DNA from 3 places in the Sodalis sp. C49 genome. Region 1 is predicted to be linked to each of the others. Evidence: predicted binding sites of a transcription regulator. Region 1 holds the regulator's gene; each other region holds the start of a gene.
What was found. Region 1 encodes CRP, which controls carbon source genes, mostly activating them, when cyclic AMP is high. Its sites were predicted from a motif close to ATGTGANNNNNNTCACAT; they were not measured.
Positions count from the first base shown of each region.

Region 1 (8,074 bases):
CCATCATCGTGACCAAACCGACGGAAATCACCGCCGTCTGGCCAATGCTCAGCACCGTAAAGCTGAATTGGTTTTTAATGGCGGCGCGCTCATACAGCCGACGCGAGCTGTCAAAGCGCTGGCACTCGAACGCCTCATTGCCGAAATATTTCACGGTCTCGTAATTAAGCAGGCTGTCGAGGGATTTATTACTGGCGTCGGCATTGGCCTGGTTTAATTCGCGGCGAAAGCGGGTACGCCATCCCACCGCCGTAATGGTAAACAGGATATACGCGCCGACGGTGGCCATAATCGCCACCGCGAACCAGATGTTCAGCAGCCGCCACATAATGGCCGCCACCAGGCTGATTTCAAATAAGATGGGCACGATGGAGAACAGTACGCGCGACAGCACCGTCGAGACCGCCTGGGTTCCCCGCTCGATGGACAGGGACAACCCGCCGGTGCGCCGTTCCAGATGAAAACGCAGGCTTAGGGCATGCAGCTGGCGGAAAACGCGCAGGCCCAGCAGCCGGGTGGCGTTTTGGCTGACATAGATAAACATCACGTTGCGCAGTTCATCAAATAACGATGCGCAGACCCGCGCCAGACCGTAGGCGAGGATAAGCCCGATGGGCACGGCCAGCAGCCGCGCCTGGTCGCCGCCCAGCCGGTCGACGATGGCTTTATAGGCCAGCGGCACCAGCGACGTGCCGACCTTGGCCACGATCATAAACAGCAGCGCCGCCACCAGATAGTAGCGCAGCTTAGGGTTATTCTTGGGCCACAGGTAAGGCAGCAGTATTTTCAGCGGCTTATAACGGTGCATGCGTTGTTTTTTTATCCCTGACGATATGACAATATGGCCGGTAGCCTGCGGGCGGGCGTCGGGTGAATATCACACAGGTCCTGATCTCCTGTCCAGGCAAAGGACGCTATCCTGTGTGGCTGGCGGGGCACGGGCCGCTATCTAAAATGCATCCTGTTGTTATTCAATAAAAATCTATTTACCAGTAGGATATACCGGCGATGTTGCTGCTTATCGATAACTATGACTCCTTTACCTACAACCTGTACCAATATTTTTGCGAGCTGGGCGCGCAGGTAGAGGTATGGCGCCACGACCGGTTGCAACTGGCCGATATCGAGCGCATGGCCCCGCGGCAACTGGTGATTTCCCCGGGTCCCGGCACCCCCGACGAGGCCGGCATTTCATTGGCGGCCATTCGTCATTTTGCCGGCAGGATACCTATACTCGGCGTCTGTCTGGGTCATCAGGCCATTGCGCAGGCTTTCGGCGCCCGCATCGTGCGCGCAAACCAGGTGATGCACGGCAAAACCTCCGCCATTACCCATGACGGCCGCGGCGTCTTCGCCGGGCTGGCCCTGCCGCTGACGGTCACCCGCTACCATTCCCTGGTGATCGACCGCGCCGGCTTGCCCGATTGCCTGGAGGCGACCGCCTGGAGTCTGCGCGACGGCGCGCGGGATGAAATTATGGGCATCCGTCATCGAACCCTGCCGCTTGAAGGTGTACAGTTTCATCCTGAAAGCGTGCTCAGCGAGCAGGGGCATCAACTCCTGGCGAACTTTCTTGCGTGTTAGCCGATCGGCATGTTGATATAGCATTAACGGACAAGGCCACGGGCAGCGGCTTTTTTTCGCTCTGATAGTGATAAAACGATTGCACTGGAGTGATTTTTTATTCATATTTTATGACTATAATATCACTTCTTGATTTGTTGCGGACCGGGTAATTACATATGAATACAGATAATAGCGCAGTAACGCGGGAAACTTTCGACCAGGTTATTCTGCCGGTTTATGCACCGGCGCAGTTTATTCCGGTCCGGGGCAAGGGCAGCCGGGTATGGGACCAGGACGGAAAGGAATATATTGATTTCTCCGGCGGCATTGCCGTCACTGCGCTGGGACATTGCCACCCGGCGCTGGTCGCGGCGCTGAAAGCCCAGGGCGAAACCCTATGGCACACCAGCAACGTCTTTACCAACGAACCGGCGCTGCGCCTGGCGCGCAAGCTGATTAACGCCACCTTTGCCGACCGGGTGTTTTTTGCCAACTCGGGCGGCGAGGCCAATGAAGCGGCGTTTAAGCTGGCGCGTCACTACGCCATTACCCGCCACAGCCCCTATAAAACCAAAATCATCGCTTTTCATAACGCGTTCCACGGCCGCACGCTGTTTACCGTTACCGTGGGCGGGCAACCAAAATATTCCGACGGCTTCGGGCCAAAACCGGCGGATATCGTCCATGTGCCTTTTAACGATCTGGCGGCCGTCAAGGCGGTGATGGATGATCATACCTGCGCCGTGGTGGTGGAGCCGATTCAGGGTGAAGGGGGCATTATGCCCGCCACGCCGGAATTCCTGCAGGGCCTGCGCGATCTGTGCGACCAAAATCAGGCGCTGCTGGTGATGGACGAAGTGCAGTGCGGCATGGGGCGCACCGGCAAGCTGTTTACCTATATGCACTATGGCGTAACGCCGGATATTCTGACCACCGCCAAGGCGCTGGGCGGCGGTTTCCCCATCAGCGCCATGCTGACTACGGAAGAGATCGCCTCGGTGATGAAAGTGGGCACCCACGGCACCACCTATGGCGGCAATCCCCTGGCCTGCGCGGTATCCGAGGCGGCGCTGGATGTGATTAACCAGCCGGAAGTCCTGGCGGGCATTAACGAAAGGCACGATCGTTTCGTCAGCGCGCTCCAGGCGATTGACGACAAATATCAGGTATTTTCGGATGTGCGCGGCATGGGCCTGCTGCTGGGCGCCGAACTGCGGCCGCAGTTCCATGGCCGGGCGCGCGAGTTCCTGCACGCCAGCGCCGCGCAGGGCCTGATGATCCTCAACGCCGGTCCGGACGTCATCCGTTTCGCGCCGTCGCTGGTGGTGGAGTTCGCCGATATCGAACAGGGCATGGCCCGGTTTGAACAGGCGGTGGCGCAGGTTATCGCCGCCAAACCCTAAGGCGCGCGGCGGGAGACTAATGGCTTAACCGGCGCGCCAGCCAGTTGCCGTGCTGCGGCCGCTGGCGCCAGGCTACCGATGAAATCGTATGCATCACGCCCAGATGGAACAGAATACGCCGCAGATGGCGTTCCATCAGGGTGCCGGGCAGCTCCGGCGTTTCGCCGGCGGCGTCCATCACCGGGCTGTCTGAGCTTGGGCCGTCATATTCCAGCCGTTGCTGGCAGCGCTGCAGCGCCACCTCGCAAGAGGCCAGGTACTTTTGCGCCAGCGTCGGCGTCAGCATGTAGTGATCCCGCGCCAGGATGGTCATGGCATTGATGTGCTCGACGATGAACTGGCTATGGGTCACCCATAAACGCATATCGGTCAGATAGCGCGAATTAAACGCCGGCTCCCGCATCGCCTGGCTAAGCGACGTAAACAGCGCGTTGTGCGCCTGGTTGACCTTCATGCGCGCGTAGGCCAGCGCCGCCGGCTCGGGGGCGGGTTGCAGCAGCAGTCGCAGCGCGTCCTGGTCCCGCTCCAGCGCCAGATGGGCGTTTTTGCGCAGCATACCGCTTTGCCACTGCGGCCATAACCACAGCATGCCGCCGAACGCCAGCATACAGCCGATCAGCGTATCCACCAGCCTGGGCACCAGGAAATGCGCGCCGTTCAGCGACAGTAGCTGCAACGTATACACCGCGGTCACCGTCATGCCGATCATCGCCAGGCCGTAATTTTTGCGCAACACCAGGTAAGACGCCAGCGTCAGGAACAACATGCACAGCAATACCGTGCCGTCGCTCAGCCTGAATTGCAGCGTGCCGGCGGCAATCACCAACCCCGCCAACGTGCCCAGGGCCCGATGCTGGATCCGCACCCGGGTGGCGTTATAGCCGTTCTGGCTGACAAACATCACCGTCATTAAAATCCAGTAGGGTTTGGGGAGATCCAATACCAGCCCCAGGCTGCTGCCGATGGCCAGCATAATCCCAAGCCTTGCCGCGCTGCGCAGCGCCATGGATTTAAAGGAACAGTAGCTGACCAGCGCATGCCAAAACGACAGCCGCTGCTGGTTGTCGGCCATCAGGTCGCGGCGGTAAAGCGGGCGCTGGGTACGCAGCAGCCGGGCGATACGGCTGAAATGGTAATAACAAAACTGTCCGACCGGATTATCCGGATGCCGGTCGGCAATTTTTTCCAGGGCCGACAGCGCGGTGGCCATGTTAAAACGCCCCGGCTGCCGGTGATAGAGAATATCATCCGCCAGTACCCGCAACCGCGCGGCAATCAGCCGGGCGTTATAGCGGATAACCGCCTCGGCGTGGCTTTGCGCCACCAGTTTTTGTACTTCGTCCGGCTGGTGCAGGCTGACGGCGATATGCTCCTGCAAATCCAGCGCCACCTGGAAAGAACGCAGCAGGCGTTTGTACTGCAGCTGATCATTGGCCGACAGCATATAAAGCTGCTGGTATACCTGGGCAATCAGATCAATCACCGCCTGCTGGCGGGCAAACAGCGGCGGCAGGGCGGTTTCCGGATCGGTATGCTGTGTCAGCAGGGTATATTTCGCCTCGATATAATCCGCCAGCTCCCGATACAGCAGGCTAAGCGATTCCCGCATCGGCTGCTCCTTCCACAACCGGAACCACAGGGCGTTGAACAGCCCGTACCAGGCGGTGCCGGCAATATACAGCAGCGGCGGCACGGCGGGCGGCACATTGCCGGCCAGCCCCAGGGTAAAGATGGCGGCGATAAGCGCGGCGGGCAATAAACGGCCGTGCAGCGGGCTGATTTCACCGGTAACGCCGAACAGCAGCGCCAGGCCGAGCATCACCAAGGGCAACGGCACCGGCACGGCCAACAGCACCTGGATCAGCACGCTGCTCAGCGCGAACAGCACGCCGCCGACGGCCAGTCGCTTGAAAAACCGTTTATGCAGGGTATCGAGGCCGGCGATATTGCAGCAGGCAGGGACCAACGAAAACAGCAGGCCGTTTTGCAAGCTGCCGAATAACAGGCCGGCGGCCACCGGCAGGCATAGCACGATGGTTTGCCGCAGGGCATAGTTTACTTCAGGGTGGTAGATTAACCGGCGCCACATACTGTCAGCAAAAAAAGCGTGGTACGAAGCACCACGCCTGTATAACGGGGCTATCAGCGCGTGCCGTAAACAACAATGGTTTTACCGTGCGCGGATATAAGATTTTGATCTTCGAGCATTTTAAGAATACGTCCTACCGTCTCGCGGGAACAGCCGACAATCTGGCCGATTTCCTGACGGGTGATTTTTATCTGCATGCCGTCGGGGTGGGTCATGGCGTCGGGTTGTTTCGCCAGGTTCAACAGGGTTTGCGCTATGCGTCCGGTAACGTCCAGGAATGCCAGGTTGCCGACTTTTTCCGACGTTACCTGTAAACGACTGGCCATTTGCGCCGACAGGCGCATCAGGATATCCGGATTCACCTGAATCAGCTGCCGGAATTTTTTATACGAAATCTCGGCGACTTCACAGGCGGTTTTCGCCCGTACCCAGGCACTGCGTTCCTGACCTTCCTCGAATAGGCCGAGCTCACCGATGAAATCTCCCTGGTTAAGATAGGAGAGAATCATCTCTTTGCCTTCTTCATCCTTAATCAGCACCGCCACGGCGCCCTTAACGATGTAGTAAAGCGTTTCAGCCTTTTCACCCTGATGTATAAGTGTACTCTTCGATGGATACTTATGAATATGGCAATGAGACAGGAACCATTCGAGAGTCGGGTCTGTTTGCGGTTTGCCGAGAACCATTCGCTGTTATCCTCTTTTGTCATCGCTATCCCAGGTTCGGGACATCGTATTCCCTGTTACGGCGCTTGTATTATTCACTCTGACTCCGCGTTTAAACGGAGCGACGTAAGGGAACTTATTAGGGTCTGGTAATGTGATGTTCCGATCGATCTCTTGCCCTTTCATTATCATGAGGCCGATCCAGCCTTGTTTTTAGCATAGGTTTGAAGCAGTGTCTTCTGTTGTCTTGCTTCAGCATGAAGTATGTTCAGTAACATTGCCAGTTTTCCAACAAAAATGTAGTCTGCTGGAAAGCTTTTCATCAGGAGTATCATAATGCAGGCACGGGTCAAATGGGTAGAAGGGTTGTCTTTCATGGGCGAATCCGCCTCGGGCCACCAGGTTTTGATGGATGGGAACGCGGGCGAAAAAGCGCCCAGCCCAATGGAAATGGTATTGATGTCGGTCGGCGGCTGCAGCGCCATTGATGTGGTATCGATTTTACACAAAGCGCGGCAGGACGTCCGGGACTGCGAGGTCAAACTCACCTCCGAGCGCCGCGACGAGGCGCCGCGCCTGTTTACCCATATCAACCTGCATTTTATCGTCACCGGCGCCGGGCTGACCGACAAGGCGGTGGAGCGGGCGGTGACGCTATCGGCGGAAAAATACTGCTCGGTCTCACTGATGCTCGGCGCGTCGGTCAATATGACCCACAGCTTTGAAGTGCGCGACGAACACCACGCCCCAGCCGCCTAACCGGCCCGCCAACACCGCACTCCAACCCGGCGTGTTCAAGGGAGAGCGCGCCAATGGGGTCGAATCGGGCATGGTTTCTCTGCCCGACCGAGCGCCCCATGGCCCGGTATGCCCGCCAACACCGCGCTCAAACCCGGCGTGTTCAAGGGAGAGCGCGCCAATGGGGTCGAATCGGGCATGGTTTCTCTGCCCGACCGAGCGCCCCATGGCACGGTATGCCCGCCAACACCGCAGCGAATCCTGGCGTGTTCAAGGGAAAGCATGCCGATGGGGCCGAATCGGGCGTGGTGTTCCCGCCCGACCGAGCGCCCCACGGTATGGTAGGCCCGCCAACACCGCACTCAAACCCGGCGTGTTCAAGGGAGAGCATGCCGATGGGGTCGAATCGGGCGTGGTGTTCCCGCCCGACCGAGTGCCCCACGGTATGGTAGGCCCGCCAACACCGCAGCGAATCCTGGCGTGTTTAAGGGAGAGCATGCCGATGGGGTCGAATCGGGCGTGGTGTTCCCGCCCGACCGAGCGCCCCACGGTATGCTAGGCCCGCCAACACCGCAGCGAATCCTGGCGTGTTCAAGGGAAAGCATGCCGATGGGGCCGAATCGGGCGTAGTGTTCCCACCCGAGGCCTCGAGTTTACTTAATTTCCTTTCCTTCCAGCAACTGCTGTACCAGCGGCCCCATTATCAGCTCCATCGCCAGCCCCATCTTGCCCCCGGGCACCACCAGCGTATTAATATTGGAAATAAAGGAGCCTTGCAGCATCGCCAGCAGGTAAGGCAGGTCGATATGCGCCAGGCTACGGAAATGAATAACGACAAAACTTTCGTCAAGTGAGGGAATCGCCTTGGCGGCGAAAGGGTTCGACGTATCGACGGTCGGCACCCGCTGGAAATTGATATGGGTGCGGGAAAACTGCGGCGTGATGTAGTTAATATAATCCTCCATCGACCTCACCACCGAATCCATCACCGCCTCGCGCGAATGCCCCCGCTCGCCGGTATCGCGCACCAGTTTCTGGATCCACTCCAGGTTGACGATGGGCACCACGCCCACCAGCAAATCCACGTGCTTCGCCACGTCATGGCTATCGGTTACCACGCCGCCGTGCAGCCCCTCGTAAAATAACACGTCCGTCGGTTCCGGCAACGCCTGCCAGGGCGTAAAGGTACCGGGGATCTGGTTATACGGCACCGCCTCGTCATACGTATGCAGATATTTACGCGACTGGCCGCGGCCGGTATCGCCATACTGATGAAACGTATGCTCCAGCAGGCCAAAGTTATTGGCGTCCGGACCAAAGTAGCTGATATGGCGCCCTAAATCCCGCGCCTTGCGGATCGCCATATCCATTTCCGGCCGGGTAAAGTGATGAAAGCTGTCACCCTCCAGTTCGGCGGCGTGGATATTCAACTGCTGGAATATTTTACGAAACGCCAGGCTGGTGGTGGTGGTGCCCGCACCGCTGGAACCGGTAACGGCAATAATGGGGTGTTTTGTCGACATGGTAACCCTACGCTTGGTTGAATTGCGGCGTGAAGAAGTGCGCCCGGCATCAAGGCCCAGAAGTGAGTGTTAGCATATTTAGCGCTTAGG
Region 1 covers NZ_CP163303.1:4,185,934-4,194,007, forward strand. The annotation lists gene ABUK12_RS18745 (ABCB family ABC transporter ATP-binding protein/permease) at 1-808, opposite strand, end outside; gene ABUK12_RS18750 (aminodeoxychorismate synthase component II) at 1,009-1,584, shown strand; gene ABUK12_RS18755 (bifunctional acetylornithine/succinyldiaminopimelate transaminase) at 1,743-2,969, shown strand; gene ABUK12_RS18760 (YccS/YhfK family putative transporter) at 2,986-5,058, opposite strand; gene crp (cAMP-activated global transcriptional regulator CRP) at 5,112-5,744, opposite strand; gene ABUK12_RS18770 (hypothetical protein) at 5,912-6,100, opposite strand; gene ABUK12_RS18775 (OsmC family protein) at 6,060-6,482, shown strand; gene ABUK12_RS18780 (phosphoribulokinase) at 7,115-7,984, opposite strand.

Region 2 (8,074 bases), 2.5 Mb from region 1:
TCGACACCGATTCCCCGCTTTCTATATCGGTAACCGAACGCTTGTTGATGGCCCCGGCAATCGACTGTTTGATTTGCGACTTATAGCGGCGTAAAAAGCGCTGGCGGTTCACCATGCTTTTGTTCTTGCCGTTAAGTCGTCGGTCAATAAAGTAGGCCATATATTTCCTCCGGGCGACATTGTCCACCAGCTTTACTTATGCCGAAATCCTCGACAATAAGCCACTACGGCCAGCCACGCCGCAGCACAAATGCGGCGGCGTGACGACAATGTCGGCTACTGCGATCAAGACGATTTCCTCACCCGCAGATACCATTCACATAACAGGCGCACCTGTTTGCGGGTATAACCCTTTTCCATCATGCGATCCACAAAGTCGTCATGTTTTTTCTGCTCATCGGTAGATGTTTTCGCATTAAATGAAATAACAGGCAACAACTCTTCGGTGTTGGAGAACATTTTTTTCTCAATAACGGTGCGCAATTTTTCATAACTGGTCCAGTTAGGATTACGTCCGTTATTGTTGGCGCGGGCCCGCAGCACGAAGTTGACGATTTCGTTACGGAAATCTTTCGGGTTGCTGATGCCCGCCGGTTTTTCAATTTTTTCCAATTCCGCATTCAGTGCTTCCCGATCGAATAACTGGCCGGTATCTGGATCGCGGTATTCCTGGTCCTGGATCCAGAAATCGGCATAGGACACGTACCGGTCAAATATATTTTGACCATATTCGGAATAGGATTCGAGATAAGCGGTTTGAATCTCCTTACCGATAAACTCGGCATATTTAGGAATCAAATAACCCTTGAGATGTTCGAGATATTTTTCGGCAATATCCTGCGGAAACTGCTCGCGTTCAATTTGCTGTTCCAGGATATAAAATAAGTGTACCGGGTTAGCCGCTACCTCGCCGTGATCAAAGTTGAATACCCGCGACAAGATTTTAAAGGCGAAGCGGGTGGATAAGCCGTTCATGCCTTCGTCGACCCCCGCGTAATCACGGTATTCCTGATAGGATTTTGCCTTCGGGTCGGTATCTTTCAGGCTCTCGCCGTCATAGATGCGCATTTTGGAGTAGATACTGGAGTTTTCCGGTTCTTTCAGCCGTGAAAGGATGGAGAAACGGGCCAGCGTTTCCAGCGTGCCCGGCGCGCAGGGCGACTCCGACAGCTCACTATTGACCAACAGTTTTTCGTAGATCTTGATTTCCTGCGAAACCCGCAGGCAATAAGGCACTTTGACGATGTAGACACGGTCAAGGAACGCCTCGTTGTTTTTATTGTTGCGGAACTGCACCCATTCCGATTCGTTGGAGTGGGCGAGAATGATGCCGTTGAACGGCAGCGCGGCGATACCTTCGGTACCGTTATAGTTCCCTTCCTGGGTGGCGGTCAGCAGGGGATGCAGCACCTTGATCGGCGCCTTGAACATTTCGACGAATTCCATGATGCCCTGGTTGGAGCGGCAAAGGGCGCCGGAATAGCCATAGGCGTCGGGATCGTTCTGGGCGTGGTCCTCCAGTTTGCGGATATCGACTTTACCGACCAGGGCGGAGATGTCCTGATTGTTCTCATCGCCCGGCTCGGTCTTGGCGATGGCTATCTGCTCTAGAATGGACGGCCAGACCTTGACCACTTTAAAACGGGTGATATCACCGCCGAACTCGTGCAGGCGTTTGGCCGCCCACGGCGACATGATGGTGCCGAGATAGCGGCGCGGCACGCTATACTCTTTTTCGAGGATGTTGGCGTCTTCCTGCGGGTTGAACAGGCATAACGGATGATCGTTGACCGGGCTGCGCTCGCCGTTGGCGCTCAGGATGTAGATGGGCACCCGCTGCATCAGCGCCTTGAGACGCTCGGCCAGGGAAGATTTACCGCCGCCAACCGGTCCGAGCAGGTACAGGATCTGTTTCTTTTCTTCCAGTCCCTGGGCCGCGTGCCTGAGATATGACACGATTTGCTCAATAGCCTCTTCCATGCCGTAAAATTCTTCAAAGGCGGGGTAGCGTGCTATAACGCGGTTGGAAAACAGTCGGGAAAGCGGTGGCTCCTGGGCGGTGTCGACCATGACCGGCTCACCGATGGCCATTAACAGTCTTTCCGCCGCGTTGGCGAATGCGCTGCGATCCTGGCGGCAGATGGTAAGGAATTCCTGCAGTGTGAACTCTTCGTCCTTGGCAGCTTCGTAGCGCTGACGATACTGGTCAAATATGTTCATAGCGATGCCCGTCCTTCGTTATTAGCACAGGTTAAAAAGGAGCTAGGATAAGTATTTAGTGCTCCTGAAAAAATCGATCTCTCCTAAGTACAGCAACCACTATGCCAACTTTGTTTGCACTTTATTGTTACCGCTCTCAGGAAAAACCTTTCTCTATAATAAAGTTTAGTTGGCATCTGGCAAATGTCATTTATGTGTTACCGCTTTTTTTAAGATATATCAATGACTCAGTTAACGTTTTTTTACCAAAGCCCTGTGTGGCGCGGCCTGTAGGGCTGTGGACCGATTTTGGCATAGTGTATATAAAATTAGGATATAATTTAGACGTTAATTGTTCTTTTCTGTAAATAATCGGCAAACGGCGTTGGTTTACTTTACACTTCACGTTTATATTGCGGTTTGTTCGTTTTTTTAACACTACGGGAAGCATCCATTGTGAAAACTCACCCATTATCCTTACTGAGTCTCGCGGTAGCCCTGGGCCTCTGCGCCCCGGTGGCAATGGCCGGCACCTGGTCCGTGGGCGCATCCGCGCTGCACGCCACCAGCCCTTATAAAGGCGCCGACGACAGAACAATCCCGTTTCCCATCATTAACTATGACGGGGACAGCGTCTACCTGCAAGGCCTGAGCGCCGGCTATTATCTGTGGAAGGATGCGCAGAACCAGCTGTCGCTGACGGCCGAATATTCGCCGTTCGGCTTCAAGCCCAGCGACAATGATTACGGCTATATGAAGCAGTTGGATAAGCGGCGCGGAACCGCCATGGCGGGGCTGCGCTATAAGTATACGGCGCAATGGGGCATAGTTCGCGCATCCTATCTGGGCGATATCCTGGATAACAGCGATGGATTTACCGCCGATCTCGCTTATCTTTATCCTTTTACATTCGACCGGTTGACCCTGTTGCCCGGCATCGGCGCCAACTGGGCCAGCGATAACCAGAACGATTACTATTATGGCGTCAGCCGGCATGAATCCAGGCGCAGCGGCTTGGCGGAATACCAGGCCGACGACGGATGGTCGCCGTACCTGGAGCTGACGGCGGTTTACGCGTTGAACGAAAACTGGAATGCCTCGCTGATGGCGCGCTATACCCGGTTGAGCGATGAAGTGAAAGATAGTCCGATGGTGAATGCCAGCGCGACGACGCTTATCGGGGTAGGGATGACCTACCGCTTTTAAATGGTGCGCACCATGCTTCATTGGGGTGCATTTATGCGCGGGCGCACCAATCAGGTGCGCCCGCGGTGTTTTATACAACAGGAGGAACTATGGCCAGTAAACAGGTGATTTTTCCCGATGGGCATACCCTGCCCGCGATAGGTCAGGGCACCTGGTATATGGGCGAACGGTCCAGCGATATCCAGGCTGAGACGCGCGCGTTGCAGTATGGACTCGACCTGGGGCTGAGCCTGATTGATACCGCCGAAATGTACGCCGACGGCGGCGCGGAGCGCGTGGTGGGCCGGGCGATACATGGCCGGCGCGAAGAGGTGTTCCTGGTGTCGAAGGTCTATCCGCAGAATGCCGGTGGCGCCAAGGCGCAGGCGGCATGCGAAAACAGCCTGCGCCGTCTGCAAACCGATTATCTTGATCTGTATTTATTGCACTGGCGCGGCGGCATTCCGTTGTCCGATACCATCGCCGCCATGGAGACGCTGCGCCAGGCGGGAAAGATCAAACGTTGGGGCGTGTCGAACCTGGACGTGGCGGATATGGAGGAACTGTGGTCGCTGCCGGGCGGCGATGCCTGTATGACGGATCAGGTGTTGTACCATCTGGCCTCGCGCGGTATTGAGTACGATCTGCTGCCGTGGTGCCAGGAACGGGGAATGCCGGTGATGGCATACTGTCCGCTGGCGCAGGCCGGCAAGCTGCGTAACGGGTTGATGGACAATCAGGCGGTACAGCGTATCGCCGGCGAACTGGCGCTTACGCCGGCCCAGGTGTTACTGGCATGGGTGATACGGCGTCCGGGGGTGATTGCTATTCCCAAGGCGGGAAGCCGGGCGCATGTGAAGGAGAATGCCAGGGCGCTGGAGGTGGTATTGAGCGCGGCGCACCTTGATGAATTGGATCGCGCGTTTCCCGCGCCCCAGCGCAAAACCCATCTGGATATCGTCTGATCTTAGCGACGACCCGAGAGGACCGGCCCGGCCCCACCGGCACGCTTTCCCGGTAACAGGTTCGCTGCAGTTTAGCGTGGGCGGCCCTGGCCGCCATGGGGCCGTAAGCCGCGGTCAGGCTTTACGTAGGCTGATAACCGTCGCCAGGCGCGCGGGGGCGGCCGGCGTGGCTACCAGCGGTTTATTGACGCGAGCGGTTTCCACGCAAACATAGGTTTTATAGCCCTCGTCCGTGATATCGCTGATTTTTTTCGCCAATTCCGCGCCGGGATTCCAGGCTACCACGTCGCTGTAGTGGTGATGATGGATTTCGATGACGCGTTTATTGCCCCGGTCGTTAATCAGGCTGATGTCCTGCGGGTGGGTATATACCCGATCCACTTCGCCGCTGAACGTGACGTCGCCCTGCTGTTGCGCGGTAACGCCGCCGTTCACCTTGTCGATATAGCTGTTGCCCAGTCCGCTTACGCTGACGTCGTTAATATCCTTGATATTAAAATAGCTGTGCAGGGCGGCGGTGTTCTGGAAATCGCCTTTGGCTTCCAGTTCGATGCTGCAGGTGCGGCCCAGGACAAATGTCGCGGTCAGGGTAAAGGGTTTCGGCCAGTATTGCTCGGTAACGGCGCTGTCGTGCAGGCTGAGGGACAGAGTGACCTGCTGATCGTTTTCCTGATGGACGTCGAGATGCCAGGGCAGGATACGCGCAAAACCATGGTTGGGACTGGCTACCTTGCCGAACCAGGGCCAGCAGACGGGCACGCCACCGCGAATGGCCACGCCATCCTTGAATTCGCTGCTGTCGCTTAACCACAGCACCGGTTCTTCGCCTGCGGGCTGCCAGGCCACCAAATGGGCGCCCTGCAGGGTAACCGCCGCCTTGACGCGCGGATGATCGATGACGATAACCGGCAGTTCATCCATCTGACGCAAGCTGATGGAGGATGAGAGCTGCTCTTTGACGGGTAACGCAAAAACAGAGTTATGCATACATGAGCCTTGTGAAGTTAAGCATTGGAATCAAATAAAAAGGGCGACATTGCTGTCGCCCCATAAGCCGTTCTTTATCGACAATGATTACTTGGCGATATGGGAAATCAGATCCAGTACTTTATTGGAATAACCCGTTTCGTTATCGTACCAGGCTACCAATTTTACAAAATTCTTGTTCAGCGCGATGCCGGCTTTGGCGTCAAATACCGACGTCAGTTTTTCGCCGTTGAAATCGGTGGAAACCACGTCTTCATCGGTGTAGCCCATTACGCCTTTCAGTTCGCCTTCGGACGCTGCTTTCATCGCTGCGCAGATTTCTTCATACGTTGCGCTTTTTTCAATGCGCGCGGTTAAATCGACAACGGAAACGTTCGGGGTCGGAACACGGAAGGACATGCCGGTCAGTTTACCGTTCAGCTCGGGGATAACTTTACCCACGGCCTTGGCGGCGCCGGTTGAGGACGGAATGATGTTCTGGGACGCGCCGCGGCCGCCGCGCCAGTCTTTATGGGACGGGCCGTCGACGGTTTTCTGCGTTGCGGTGGTGGCGTGTACGGTGGTCATCAGCGCTTCAACGATACCGAATTTATCGTTAAGGACTTTGGCCAGCGGCGCCAGGCAGTTGGTGGTACAGGAAGCGTTGGACACGATATCCTGGCCATCATAGGATTTATGGTTCACGCCCATGACGAACATCGGGGTATTGTCCTTGGAAGGGCCCGTCAGGACCACTTTCTTAGCGCCGGCGGTGATGTGCTTGCGGGCGGTTTCGTCGGTCAGGAAGATGCCGGTGGCTTCTGCAACCACGTCAACGCCAACGTCACCCCATTTCAGGTTAGCCGGATCTCTCTCAGCGGTAACACGGATGGTTTTGCCGTTTACAACCAGATGGCCGTCTTTCACTTCCACGGTACCGTCGAAACGACCGTGAGTTGAATCATACTTCAGCATGTAAGCCATATAGTCGGCGTCTAACAGGTCATTGATGGCGACGATTTCGACATCGTCACGTTCCTGCGCAGCACGGAAAACAATACGGCCGATACGGCCAAAACCGTTGATACCTACTTTGATAGTCATATATTCCACCAGCTAATTATTAGTGAATAAAAGGTTACTTGTAAACTTACAAAAACCTCGCGCAGCGTCAAGCGGAATCGTGTCAATTATTGCTGCAAATCAAACGTAATCACACCATTTGAACGTAAATTGTCCGTTCCGCCGCCCGCACAGCTACGAATAAGATGGGGGCCGTAGCCCGCCATTTAAACTGCACCTGGCAGCTAAATGTGACATGCATCACACTTACCGCTCACGTCGTTTCTCGCCCTCTAGTTTAAGCTAAAAATCATCCCGGTGTTGTTAATTATTTGTTATAATAAGCCGGTTCAAAACCCTTATCATTCATTCACCGCCTGAGAATCGCACGTATGGCTAAAAATGATCCCGATCGCATCGTCCCCGACCATCTGACCGATATGCAGCGCCACGTCACGCAGGAGCGGGGCACCGAGCCGCCTTATAGCGGTAAGTTGCTGGAAAATAAGCGCACCGGCCAGTACCACTGCCTGTGCTGCAACGCGCCGCTGTTTTTTTCTGCAACCAAATATGACTCCGGCTGCGGCTGGCCGAGTTTTTACGAGCCGGTTAACGAGTCCGCCATCCGTTATCTGGACGACAACTCCCATGGTATGCATCGCGTGGAGATCCGCTGCGGCAATTGCGATGCCCATCTTGGGCACGTATTCCCGGACGGGCCGCAGCCCGGCGGCGCCCGTTTTTGCGTTAACTCCGCTTCGCTGCGTTTTAAGGACCAGGAAAATGGCGAAGAAATCGACGGCTGATTCGCACGTAACACACCCGCGCGTATCGCTGCCGGCGGAGGCAAGCTTTATCGATTCAGCTAATTATTCTTATGATAAGGAATAAATCGTGGACGTTGATGCGCTACTGGCTAACCTGACGCCTGACATCTACCAGCGCCTGAAAACGGCGGTGGAACTGGGCAAATGGCCCGACGGCGTTCCCCTGACCGCCGAACAAAAGGATAACTGCCTGCAAATGGTGATGCTGTGGCAGGCCCGTCATAATCATCAGCCGGAGCATATGAGCATCGGCACCGACGGGCAAATCGTGATGAAAAGCAAGCGCGAGCTGCTTGAGGAACTGACCGGGCGACCGGTGGCGCGTATCAAGCCCGAATAGCGCGGCCACCCCGGCAGGCGCTGCCGCGTCACCATGCCGGGAAACGCCTATCCTTCGCCGGCGCCGCTTCGCGCTCAGACGCCGCGCATCATCTCATCCAGGGTCACCAGCCTGGCGCCGTGGCGGCGCATTTCCTCCAGCGCCCTTTGGCTGTCGCCGGCGTCCAGGTTGACGCCGCGGCATCCTTCGGTGAGCACGTCGGTGCGATAGCCCAGCGACAGCGCGTCAAGCACGGTGAACTTTACGCAATAGTCGGTCGCCAGCCCCATCACCGTCAGATGGGTGATATCCAGCGCGCGCAGCCAGTCATCCAGCTCGGTCTGCTGGCGATGGCCGTTATCAAAAAACGCGCTGTAGCTGTCTATCTCGGGCTGGCGGCCCTTGAGGATCTTCTTATCAATCCATTGCTGATGCAACTGCGGGTGCAACTGCGCCCCGGGGGTATCCTGTACGCAGTGCACCGGCCACCATACCTGGCTGAGACCGTCCAGCATGCCGGTATCGCCCACCCGGGCGCCGGCGTTGACCGC
Region 2 covers NZ_CP163303.1:1,157,414-1,165,487, reverse strand. The annotation lists gene ABUK12_RS05140 (YeaH/YhbH family protein) at 1-160, opposite strand, end outside; gene ABUK12_RS05135 (PrkA family serine protein kinase) at 286-2,220, opposite strand; gene ABUK12_RS05130 (MipA/OmpV family protein) at 2,656-3,405, shown strand; gene ABUK12_RS05125 (aldo/keto reductase) at 3,495-4,349, shown strand; gene ABUK12_RS05120 (D-hexose-6-phosphate mutarotase) at 4,464-5,336, opposite strand; gene gapA (glyceraldehyde-3-phosphate dehydrogenase) at 5,424-6,419, opposite strand; gene msrB (peptide-methionine (R)-S-oxide reductase MsrB) at 6,770-7,183, shown strand; gene ABUK12_RS05105 (YeaC family protein) at 7,272-7,544, shown strand; gene pncA (bifunctional nicotinamidase/pyrazinamidase) at 7,619-8,074, opposite strand, start outside.
Region 2: a site for CRP is predicted at 6,627-6,644, ahead of msrB (peptide-methionine (R)-S-oxide reductase MsrB). Genes of this name have one in related genera too.

Region 3 (8,074 bases), 460 kb from region 1:
ATATTAATATCAAGGGCGTGTTGTATGGTATTGCCGCCGCGCTGCCGGTGTTCCGCGCCCAGGGTTTCGGCCATTTTGTCCACACCGCGTCCACCGCCGCGCATCGTATCGTACCGACCATGGCGGTCTATGCCGGCACGAAAATGGCGGTGCGCGCCATCTCCGAAGGGCTGCGGCAAGAGGCGGGGGAAACGCTGCGGGTCACGGTCATCTCTCCCGGTATGACGCGTACCGACTTTGCGCAGACCATCACCGATCCGGCCGTCAAGGCCCGGATCGAAGAGTCCATGAACACGTTCGGCATTGCGCCTGAGGCGATAGCGCGCGCCATCGCCTTTGCCATTGAACAGCCCGCCGATGTGGATGTGGGCGAGATTATCGTGCGTCCCACCGCGCAGGGTTAACCCGCAAGGCGGCCGCTATAAACGGAAGCTGGCAACCAGTTCCTCCAGCACCGCCGACTGGTCTTCCAGCGTGTTGGCGGCAAGCGAGGACTCGGTGACCAGAGCGGCGTTCTGTTGGGTCGTGGTATCCAGCTCGCTGATCGCCCGGGCGATTTGTTCGATGCCGTGGCTTTGCTCCTCCGAGGCCGAGGAAATCTCGCCCATGATGTCGTTGACGCGCGAAACCGAGGCGACGATTTGCTCCATGGTATCGCCGGCCTGGGCCACCAGTTTGGTGCCCACGTCAATGCGCGAGACGGACTCGCCTATTAAGGTGGCGATCTCTTTCGCCGCCTGCGAACTGCGTTGCGACAAATTGCGTACTTCGCTGGCCACCACCGCGAACCCACGGCCCTGCTCGCCGGCGCGCGCCGCTTCCACCGCCGCGTTAAGCGCCAGGATATTGGTCTGGAAAGCGATGCTGTTGATGACGGCGGTAATATCGGTGATTTTTTTCGAACTCAGGGAGATGTCGTCCATGGTCCTGACGACATTTTTCATCACTTCGCCGCCTTGATGGGCATTGTGGGTGGCTTCGCCGGCGATCTGGCTGGCATGTCTGGCGTTGTCGGCGTTGTTTTTCACCGTTGAGGTAAGCTCTTCCATGCTGGCGGCGGTCTCGACCACGGCGGCGGCCTGTTGCTCGGTGCGGGAAGACAGGTCGGTATTGCCCGTGGCGATTTTGGCCGCCGACGAGGCCACGGTGCCGACGCTGTCGCGCACATCGGAAATGATGGTGCGCAGTTTGGCGTTCATGCGCGCCATGGCGGCGGTAAGCTGGCCCAGTTCATCATGACTTTCAGGCGTTATCGACGCGGTGAGATCGCCGTCGGCAATGCGCTCGGCAACCGCGAGATTTTTCAGCACCGGCCGGGTAATCTGCCGGGTGATATACCAGGAGACGAGAATACCGAAGACCACCGCAATCAGGCCGATGATAATGGTCATGCTTGAAGAACCATACGCCAGCGCGTCATTTTTTTCTTTCACGATATTAATAATGACTTTGACCGCAGCGCTGCTCTTATCGCCGGCAAGCTTTACGCCATTTTCCGCCGCATTTAAATCCTTATAATCGGCATAGTAATTCTGGCTGATATCTTTATACTTGCCAAAGTAGCTCCAAAAAGCATCCAGGTCAGGCTTCTTTTCCGGTGCGAGGCTGATCGCTAAGTCGTTATATTTTTTCTCTGCATCCGCATAATTTTTTTGCAGCAAGGCTAATGCCTCATCGGTGCCTTTTAATTGCAAATTAAAGGAGTTGTCTTTAATTAAAATAAAGGCTAATACAAAATCATTGAGTTGATTATCCATATCGGTGCCAAACGTCTGGTTTAGCAAGGCGGTTTTAAAGGGGCCTATGGCGTCCTGGTTATGGAGATCGTCCAGCTGGGCGCGGATGGCAACCATCTTTTTGGAAAAAACACCCATGTTTTCCAGAGATTTATTAAAATCTCCCAGATAAAGGGCAATGCTATCCAGGCTTGCCATCGATTCTTTATCCCATGACAGTGCCTGGGCTTGGTGGGTGAGCGCGGCGGCGTCATCGATAAAGCCGGCCATGACTTTACGCACCGCGTCGTCGGACGAGTAAAGGTATTTAACGCGGTTGACTTTAACCTGGAAAACATCAATATTTATATTATAAACCAGATTGGTCTTTTCATAAATATCGCGAATTTCCTTGAAGCGTTGAACACTAAGGCCTGATGCAATAACGACCAGTAATAAGACAATGCCGAAGCCTAAAAAAAGTTTATGTGACACTTTAATGCTATTTATTTTACTTATTAAACTTGTCATTTCTGTTTCCCATATAAATGTCACAAATCAAACTGTGTAATACCTGAGATAAATGTCCTGCGTAGCTATCGGCAAATTTTTCCGCTTCTTTAGGTTATTTTCCGCGGAATGAGCGAATGGACAGTAAAAATATCGATGCGGAGTGGTGCGGCGGCGGTAGGGCGGTTGTTGTGGAAATTATGGGGATTCGCTCATGCCACCCTGTGCTTTGCGTGATGGCGTTAAGCCCAAATTTTGTCTTTTGCCCGTGCTGATATGCGGATGCCTGAAAAAAATAGTGCAACTGTCCAAGAGATGATGATGACTCAATCTTGACGGGTAATGCCTCGGCTTACCGATTGCAAATGAACGTTGGGAAATAATTACCGCTATTTTTTTAATAAAATAACAGGGCATCTATTTTTCGCCTGCCGCATGGCGGAAATAGAATAGCCGCTTTCACAAAAGAGCGAAAAAATAAACCGGGTGGATGTCACGTCGCCTACCCGACCGCATTGGCCTGGGATTTCCCCACCTCCGGCAAGAGTAGCTATACTAAAAGCCTATGGGTAACAAACAGGAGGATGCAGATGACTATTCATAAACACGGACAGGCACATTGGGAAGGCGATATCAAGCAGGGTAAGGGCACCATCTCCACGGAAAGCGGCGCCTTAAGCCAGCAACCCTATGGCTTCAATACCCGCTTTGAAGGCAAACCCGGCACCAATCCCGAAGAGCTTATCGGCGCCGCCCACTCGGCCTGTTTTTCCATGGCGCTATCCTTGATGCTGGGCGAGAAGGGATATACTGCGCAGAGTATTGATACCAAAGCCGATGTTTCCCTTGATAAGGTGGGCGGCGGCTACGGCATCACTAAAATCGCCCTGGACAGCAGCGTGGTAGTGCCAGGGATCGATAAACAGGAATTTGACGCCATTATCCAGCAGGCAAAAGAAAACTGCCCGGTGTCCAAGGTCCTAAAGGCTGACATTACGCTGACCTACCAGTTAAAAAACTGAATCGGCAGCACGACCTGATCCGCACCCCGTCTATCAGGGCGGGGTTTGCGCCACCGCTTTACCACGCAGTGGGTTTCCCCTCCCTACGCCGCATACCGCGTTTCGCCGCGCCGCCAAACCCCTTGCTCTTCCTTTACTCGCCTGAAGGCAAGTACCCGGATGCGCTGGTTTAATGTGATATTCATCACAAAAATCATGCTATGCTTACCGGTCTTTCCGTAAGGAAACTATCACGACGAGGTATGGGTATGATTACCGGTATGCGTATAGCGACCGTGCTGCAAATGATCCTGAATATCGGCCTGCTGTTCCTGGCGGCGATCCTGATCGTTTTTATGGGTAAGGAAACCGTTCTTCTGGCCAGGGTGTTGCTGGTAAACGGCGAACTGGCGTCTTACTACCAGATGATTGAAGGCATCGTCATTTATTTTCTGTATTTTGAGTTTATCGCCCTGATTGTGAAGTATTTCCAGTCCGGGTATCACTTTCCGCTGCGCTACTTTGTCTATATCGGCATCACGGCGATTATCCGCCTGATTATCGTCGATCATAAAGATCCGCAGGACACGCTGTATTATTCGGCCGCCATATTAATCCTGGTGGTAACGCTGTGGCTGGTCAACAGTAACCGGCTTAAGCGCGAATAGCCCCGTCAGTGATGCGGACTGCCCATGATTAGCGCTTCCCCCAAGCCTGGCGATCGTCGCCTGGATGAAAACGTGCCGGCGCCGGACATCATCCGGCCTGCTTTTACATGATAAAAACGCGCCATGGCGCATTGGTGGGCGAGGGTAGGGCAAGGAGCCTTCAGTAATAGGCCGCTAAGCATTGCAAAATCCCCTTGCCGCTATTGGCCAATGACGGATATCCCTGCAATAATTTGTCAATAACATCATGATTAAGCTCAGGCAAGCCGGCGTGCTTTAGATAGTTACTTAAATGCATTATAACCAATGAAATATAAAATTTTTTATTGATCGATGCGGCATTAAATACCGTATTTGCGCATTCCAACGTCAGATAAAAATTTTCCCCCGTAAAATTTTTCTTAGGGAATATCAGTTTATACATTTTTTGCTTTTTATTTGGCTCACAATAATAAGATGCATAGAAATTATTACCTAATATAGGATAATGCATATTTATTTGGTCCATCAGTTTTAACGGGATATCGTTAAATTCATTATCATCTTTATCTGTGACAGTTGTAATGGACAGCCTGCCGGATGCCGCGTGAAAGTTTAAAGCAGGGTTATCACTATCATCGATAAGGGTGGTATTTTTGAGCAGTTCTATCGTCCCGCTATCGCCGTCGAGCAAAATCGGCAGATAAAGGTGTTTTTCATGCGGCAGCAAAACGCTTATATCATAATATTTTTTATGCAGTTCTTGTTTTAAACATTCATATGAACGACAGGCGAAACCTGGGTTTCCCTTGCCGGGGGTATTATCACCATCGGCGAAGTTTGGTTTATGGATTTTTGCCGGGGGACCTTCCTGGTGGCGGAGTATGGGGCTGCGCATTGCGGTAAAGGGCCGCGGGACATTGGTTACGCTTAAGCCGAATGCCGGATTGAACGGCCCGGCTTGCCGAGCGGCGGCGACATCATTTATGGCGGTATCGGAGGAAGAGGATGTTGAATTGATATTGTTCATGCGCCCGCCGTTGAGTTTCACCTGATAAAAAGAGTGTGGGTATAATAAATCACCGGTGTCTTTGATAAAGCGCTTAATCAGTACAGAGATTGAACGCTATTCTTTGAAATTTTGTAGGAGATTGCCCCGGAGGACTTGCCAGGCGTGTTGATTAGGCGGTAGCGACGTTGGTGTGGCCGCGCGCAGGCGGGTTTGCCCTTGCGCTCAATCAAGGCCGATATAATAGCGGCGATATTGCGTGGGCGTGGTTTTCAGCCGCCGTAAAAAGGCGCGCCGCAGAATATCCACGCTGGAAAAACCGCAGGCGGCGGCGATTTCCTTCGGCGCCAGACGGCTGGATTCAAGCAGGTCGCGCGCTTTGGCCACCCGCTCCTGCTCCAGCCAGCGCGCCGGCGCCACTCCCAGCGCCTCCTGGAAGAGACGCGTAAAATGCCGGGTACTGAGCTGCATATGATCGGCCAGGGTTTTCACCTTTTTCACCTCATCGAGATGGGCGACGGCCCAGCGCTGCATATCCTGCAAGGACGATCTGCCGGCCAGCGAGGCGCGGCCGCTGCGGCTGAAATGCCCTTGGCCGACCGGGCGGGTGAAAAACATCACCAGGTTGGCGGCGATCGCCAGCGCCACCTCGCGGCCCAGATCCTCTTCCACCATCCGCAGCGCCAGATCCAGACCGGACGTTACGCCCGCCGCCGTGCGCAGCGGGCCGTCGCAGATATAGATTTCATCGCCATTGACCCGCACGCCGGGGTAGCGGCGCGCCAGTTCCCCGCATACCGCCCAATGGGTGGTGACCCGGAAGCCATCCATTAATCCGGTAGCCGCCAGCACCAGCGCGCCGGTGCATACCGAGCCATAACGCTGGCTTTGCCGGCAGCAGGCCGCCAGCGCCGCCAGGCTGTGCGCATCCAGATTAACGCCCGCCGCCGCCGGCGCGCCCGCCACCAGGAAGCTATCCAGCGGCCCGGTAAGCGTCTCCCGCAACGACAGGTCGGGGACGATTTTTACTCCCGAGGATGAGGTAACGATCTGCTGATCCAGCCCCATGACCCGCATACGGTAAACCACGCGCCCCAGGATGGCGTTCGCCTCGGCAAACACGTCCAGCGGCCCGGAAATATCCAGTAGCTGCGCGCCGGGCAGCGCGAGGCAGACTATTTCTTTACGCATATCCTATTCCGTACCTCAATGGGTTATTGCATGGCACCGGTCAGCGTTTTGTCTCAAATCGTCGTAATACGGTGATTGAAGACACTGAGCATGAGCCATTACCCTGGTCAGGTCAATTAACCGGAGGTAATCACCATGGCTTTCAGCATCAACGGTATCAGCGTGCCCGACAGCAAAATGGCGCGCGAAGCAACGGAGCTGGTGCGCGACACCGAATCCGATCTGCTGTTTCATCATTCCAGCCGCACCTATTATTGGGGGGCGCTGGCCGGGCGGCAGCGCGGCCTTCGCGTCGATCAAGAATTGTTGTATATCGGCTGCCTGTTCCACGACATGGGGCTGACACGGGAGCACTGCAGCTGCGATAAGCGTTTTGAGGTGGACGGCGCCGATGCGGCGCGCGATTTCCTGCGCCGGTACGGTGTCGGCCAGGCGGATATCGATAAGGTCTGGACCGCCATCGCCCTGCATACCACGCCGGGGGTGCCGGAGTTTATGGCGCCGGAAATCGCCCTGGTCACCGCCGGCGTGGAGATGGATGTACTGGGCATTAACTATGCGTCCTACCCGGAAGACGTGCGGGAACAGGTGGTGGCCGAGCATCCGCGCACGCCGGCGTTTAAAGAAGACATTATCCAGGCGTTTTATGACGGCATTAAGCATAAGCCGGACACCACCTTCGGCAATGTTAAAGCCGATGTGATTGCCGATAAGGAACCGGGTTTTATGCCCGGCGACTTTTGCGCGCTTATCCGCGCGTCGCGCTGGAAAGGGTAACCGCCGCGCAAGGCGGCGAGTTGATCAGCGGCTTTGCGTCAGTTTTGCCATAAACGCCAGGCTGTGGTGCCACGAATCCGCCGAGGCGTGGGCATTGGCGGCGGGCGTGCCGCCGGCGGCCATGATAATGCCCGATACCGCATGGGGCTTATCGATAACCGTGGCCGGCACATACGGCGTGGCAATGGCGTGGCCGGCGTCGGGATAATCCAGGTGCTGAACGGGGTAAGGATAGGCGTGATCGTTAAGCGTCCTGGTCACATGGCGGCAGTAGTCGGTGGACGGCCAGAATCCATCGTCGCCGCCGGAAATCAACAGCACCGGGCAGCGCATATTTTCCACCCGGATGCGCGCGGCTTCCACCGCGGCGGTATTCCGCTGGGCGTGGACAAACGCCGCCGCCTGGCGCCGCGGCTGCGGGGCGTTGTCGATTTCGCGCCAGCATGCCTGCGCGTCGTTTCCATGCCAGACAATCGGCAGCGGCTTGCCCTGGTAAACCCAGCAGGGCGCGAAGCGGCTTTCACCCGGGCGTCCCGCCGCCAGTACGCCGTGCGTTACCGAACTGGGAACATAGGCGATCACGGCGGACACCCGTTCGGGAAAGGTGGCGGCCAGCAGCAGGGATAATTCCCCGCCGCGCGACTGCCCGCTGACCGCGACAAAACCCTTGCGCGGCCGCAGCCGCTCGTGTACCCAGGCCAGGGCGTCGGCGAAATATTCCAGCGGCGTGGCGGAGATATGCGACGGCAGGCCCGGCGCGCCGAAGTACCCCAATGCCAGCGCCGCATAGCCGCGGGAAGCCCATAACGCGGCGCGCTGATGATTGATGCCGCCGCCGGATCCGTTGAGGTAGATAACCACCGGATGCGGCCCCGGCGTGCCAGGCGTATAGAGCGCGCCCACCAGGCCCTGCTCTTCAATCGGCCGATAGGCGACGTTATCGGCGCTAAACTGTTGCACCATTTGCGCGTCGGCATGGACAGGTGCGGCATCCACCCCGGCGGAGCGTCCCGTTGCGCGCAGATGCACGGTGACCGGCGCGATAACCGCCGGATGACCGGCGGCGCCGGTCGGCGGGGAAACCTGCCGCTGCGACCACAGTAATCCCTGGCCGTCTACGCCCCGGTAATCACCGGCAACCGGCGCATCATGCTGCAAATCCACCGTGCCGTCATCCGCCGCGATAAATTGCGCGTAACTGCGCCAGGCCGCGCCATCGCCGGT
Region 3 covers NZ_CP163303.1:4,646,431-4,654,504, forward strand. The annotation lists gene ABUK12_RS21010 (SDR family oxidoreductase) at 1-404, shown strand, start outside; gene ABUK12_RS21015 (methyl-accepting chemotaxis protein) at 420-2,246, opposite strand; gene ABUK12_RS21020 (OsmC family protein) at 2,816-3,247, shown strand; gene psiE (phosphate-starvation-inducible protein PsiE) at 3,496-3,894, shown strand; gene ABUK12_RS21030 (hypothetical protein) at 4,055-4,903, opposite strand; gene ABUK12_RS21035 (GlxA family transcriptional regulator) at 5,108-6,073, opposite strand; gene ABUK12_RS21040 (HD domain-containing protein) at 6,209-6,850, shown strand; gene ABUK12_RS21045 (acyl-CoA thioester hydrolase/BAAT C-terminal domain-containing protein) at 6,875-8,074, opposite strand, start outside.
Region 3: a site for CRP is predicted at 3,420-3,437, ahead of psiE (phosphate-starvation-inducible protein PsiE). Genes of this name have one in related genera too.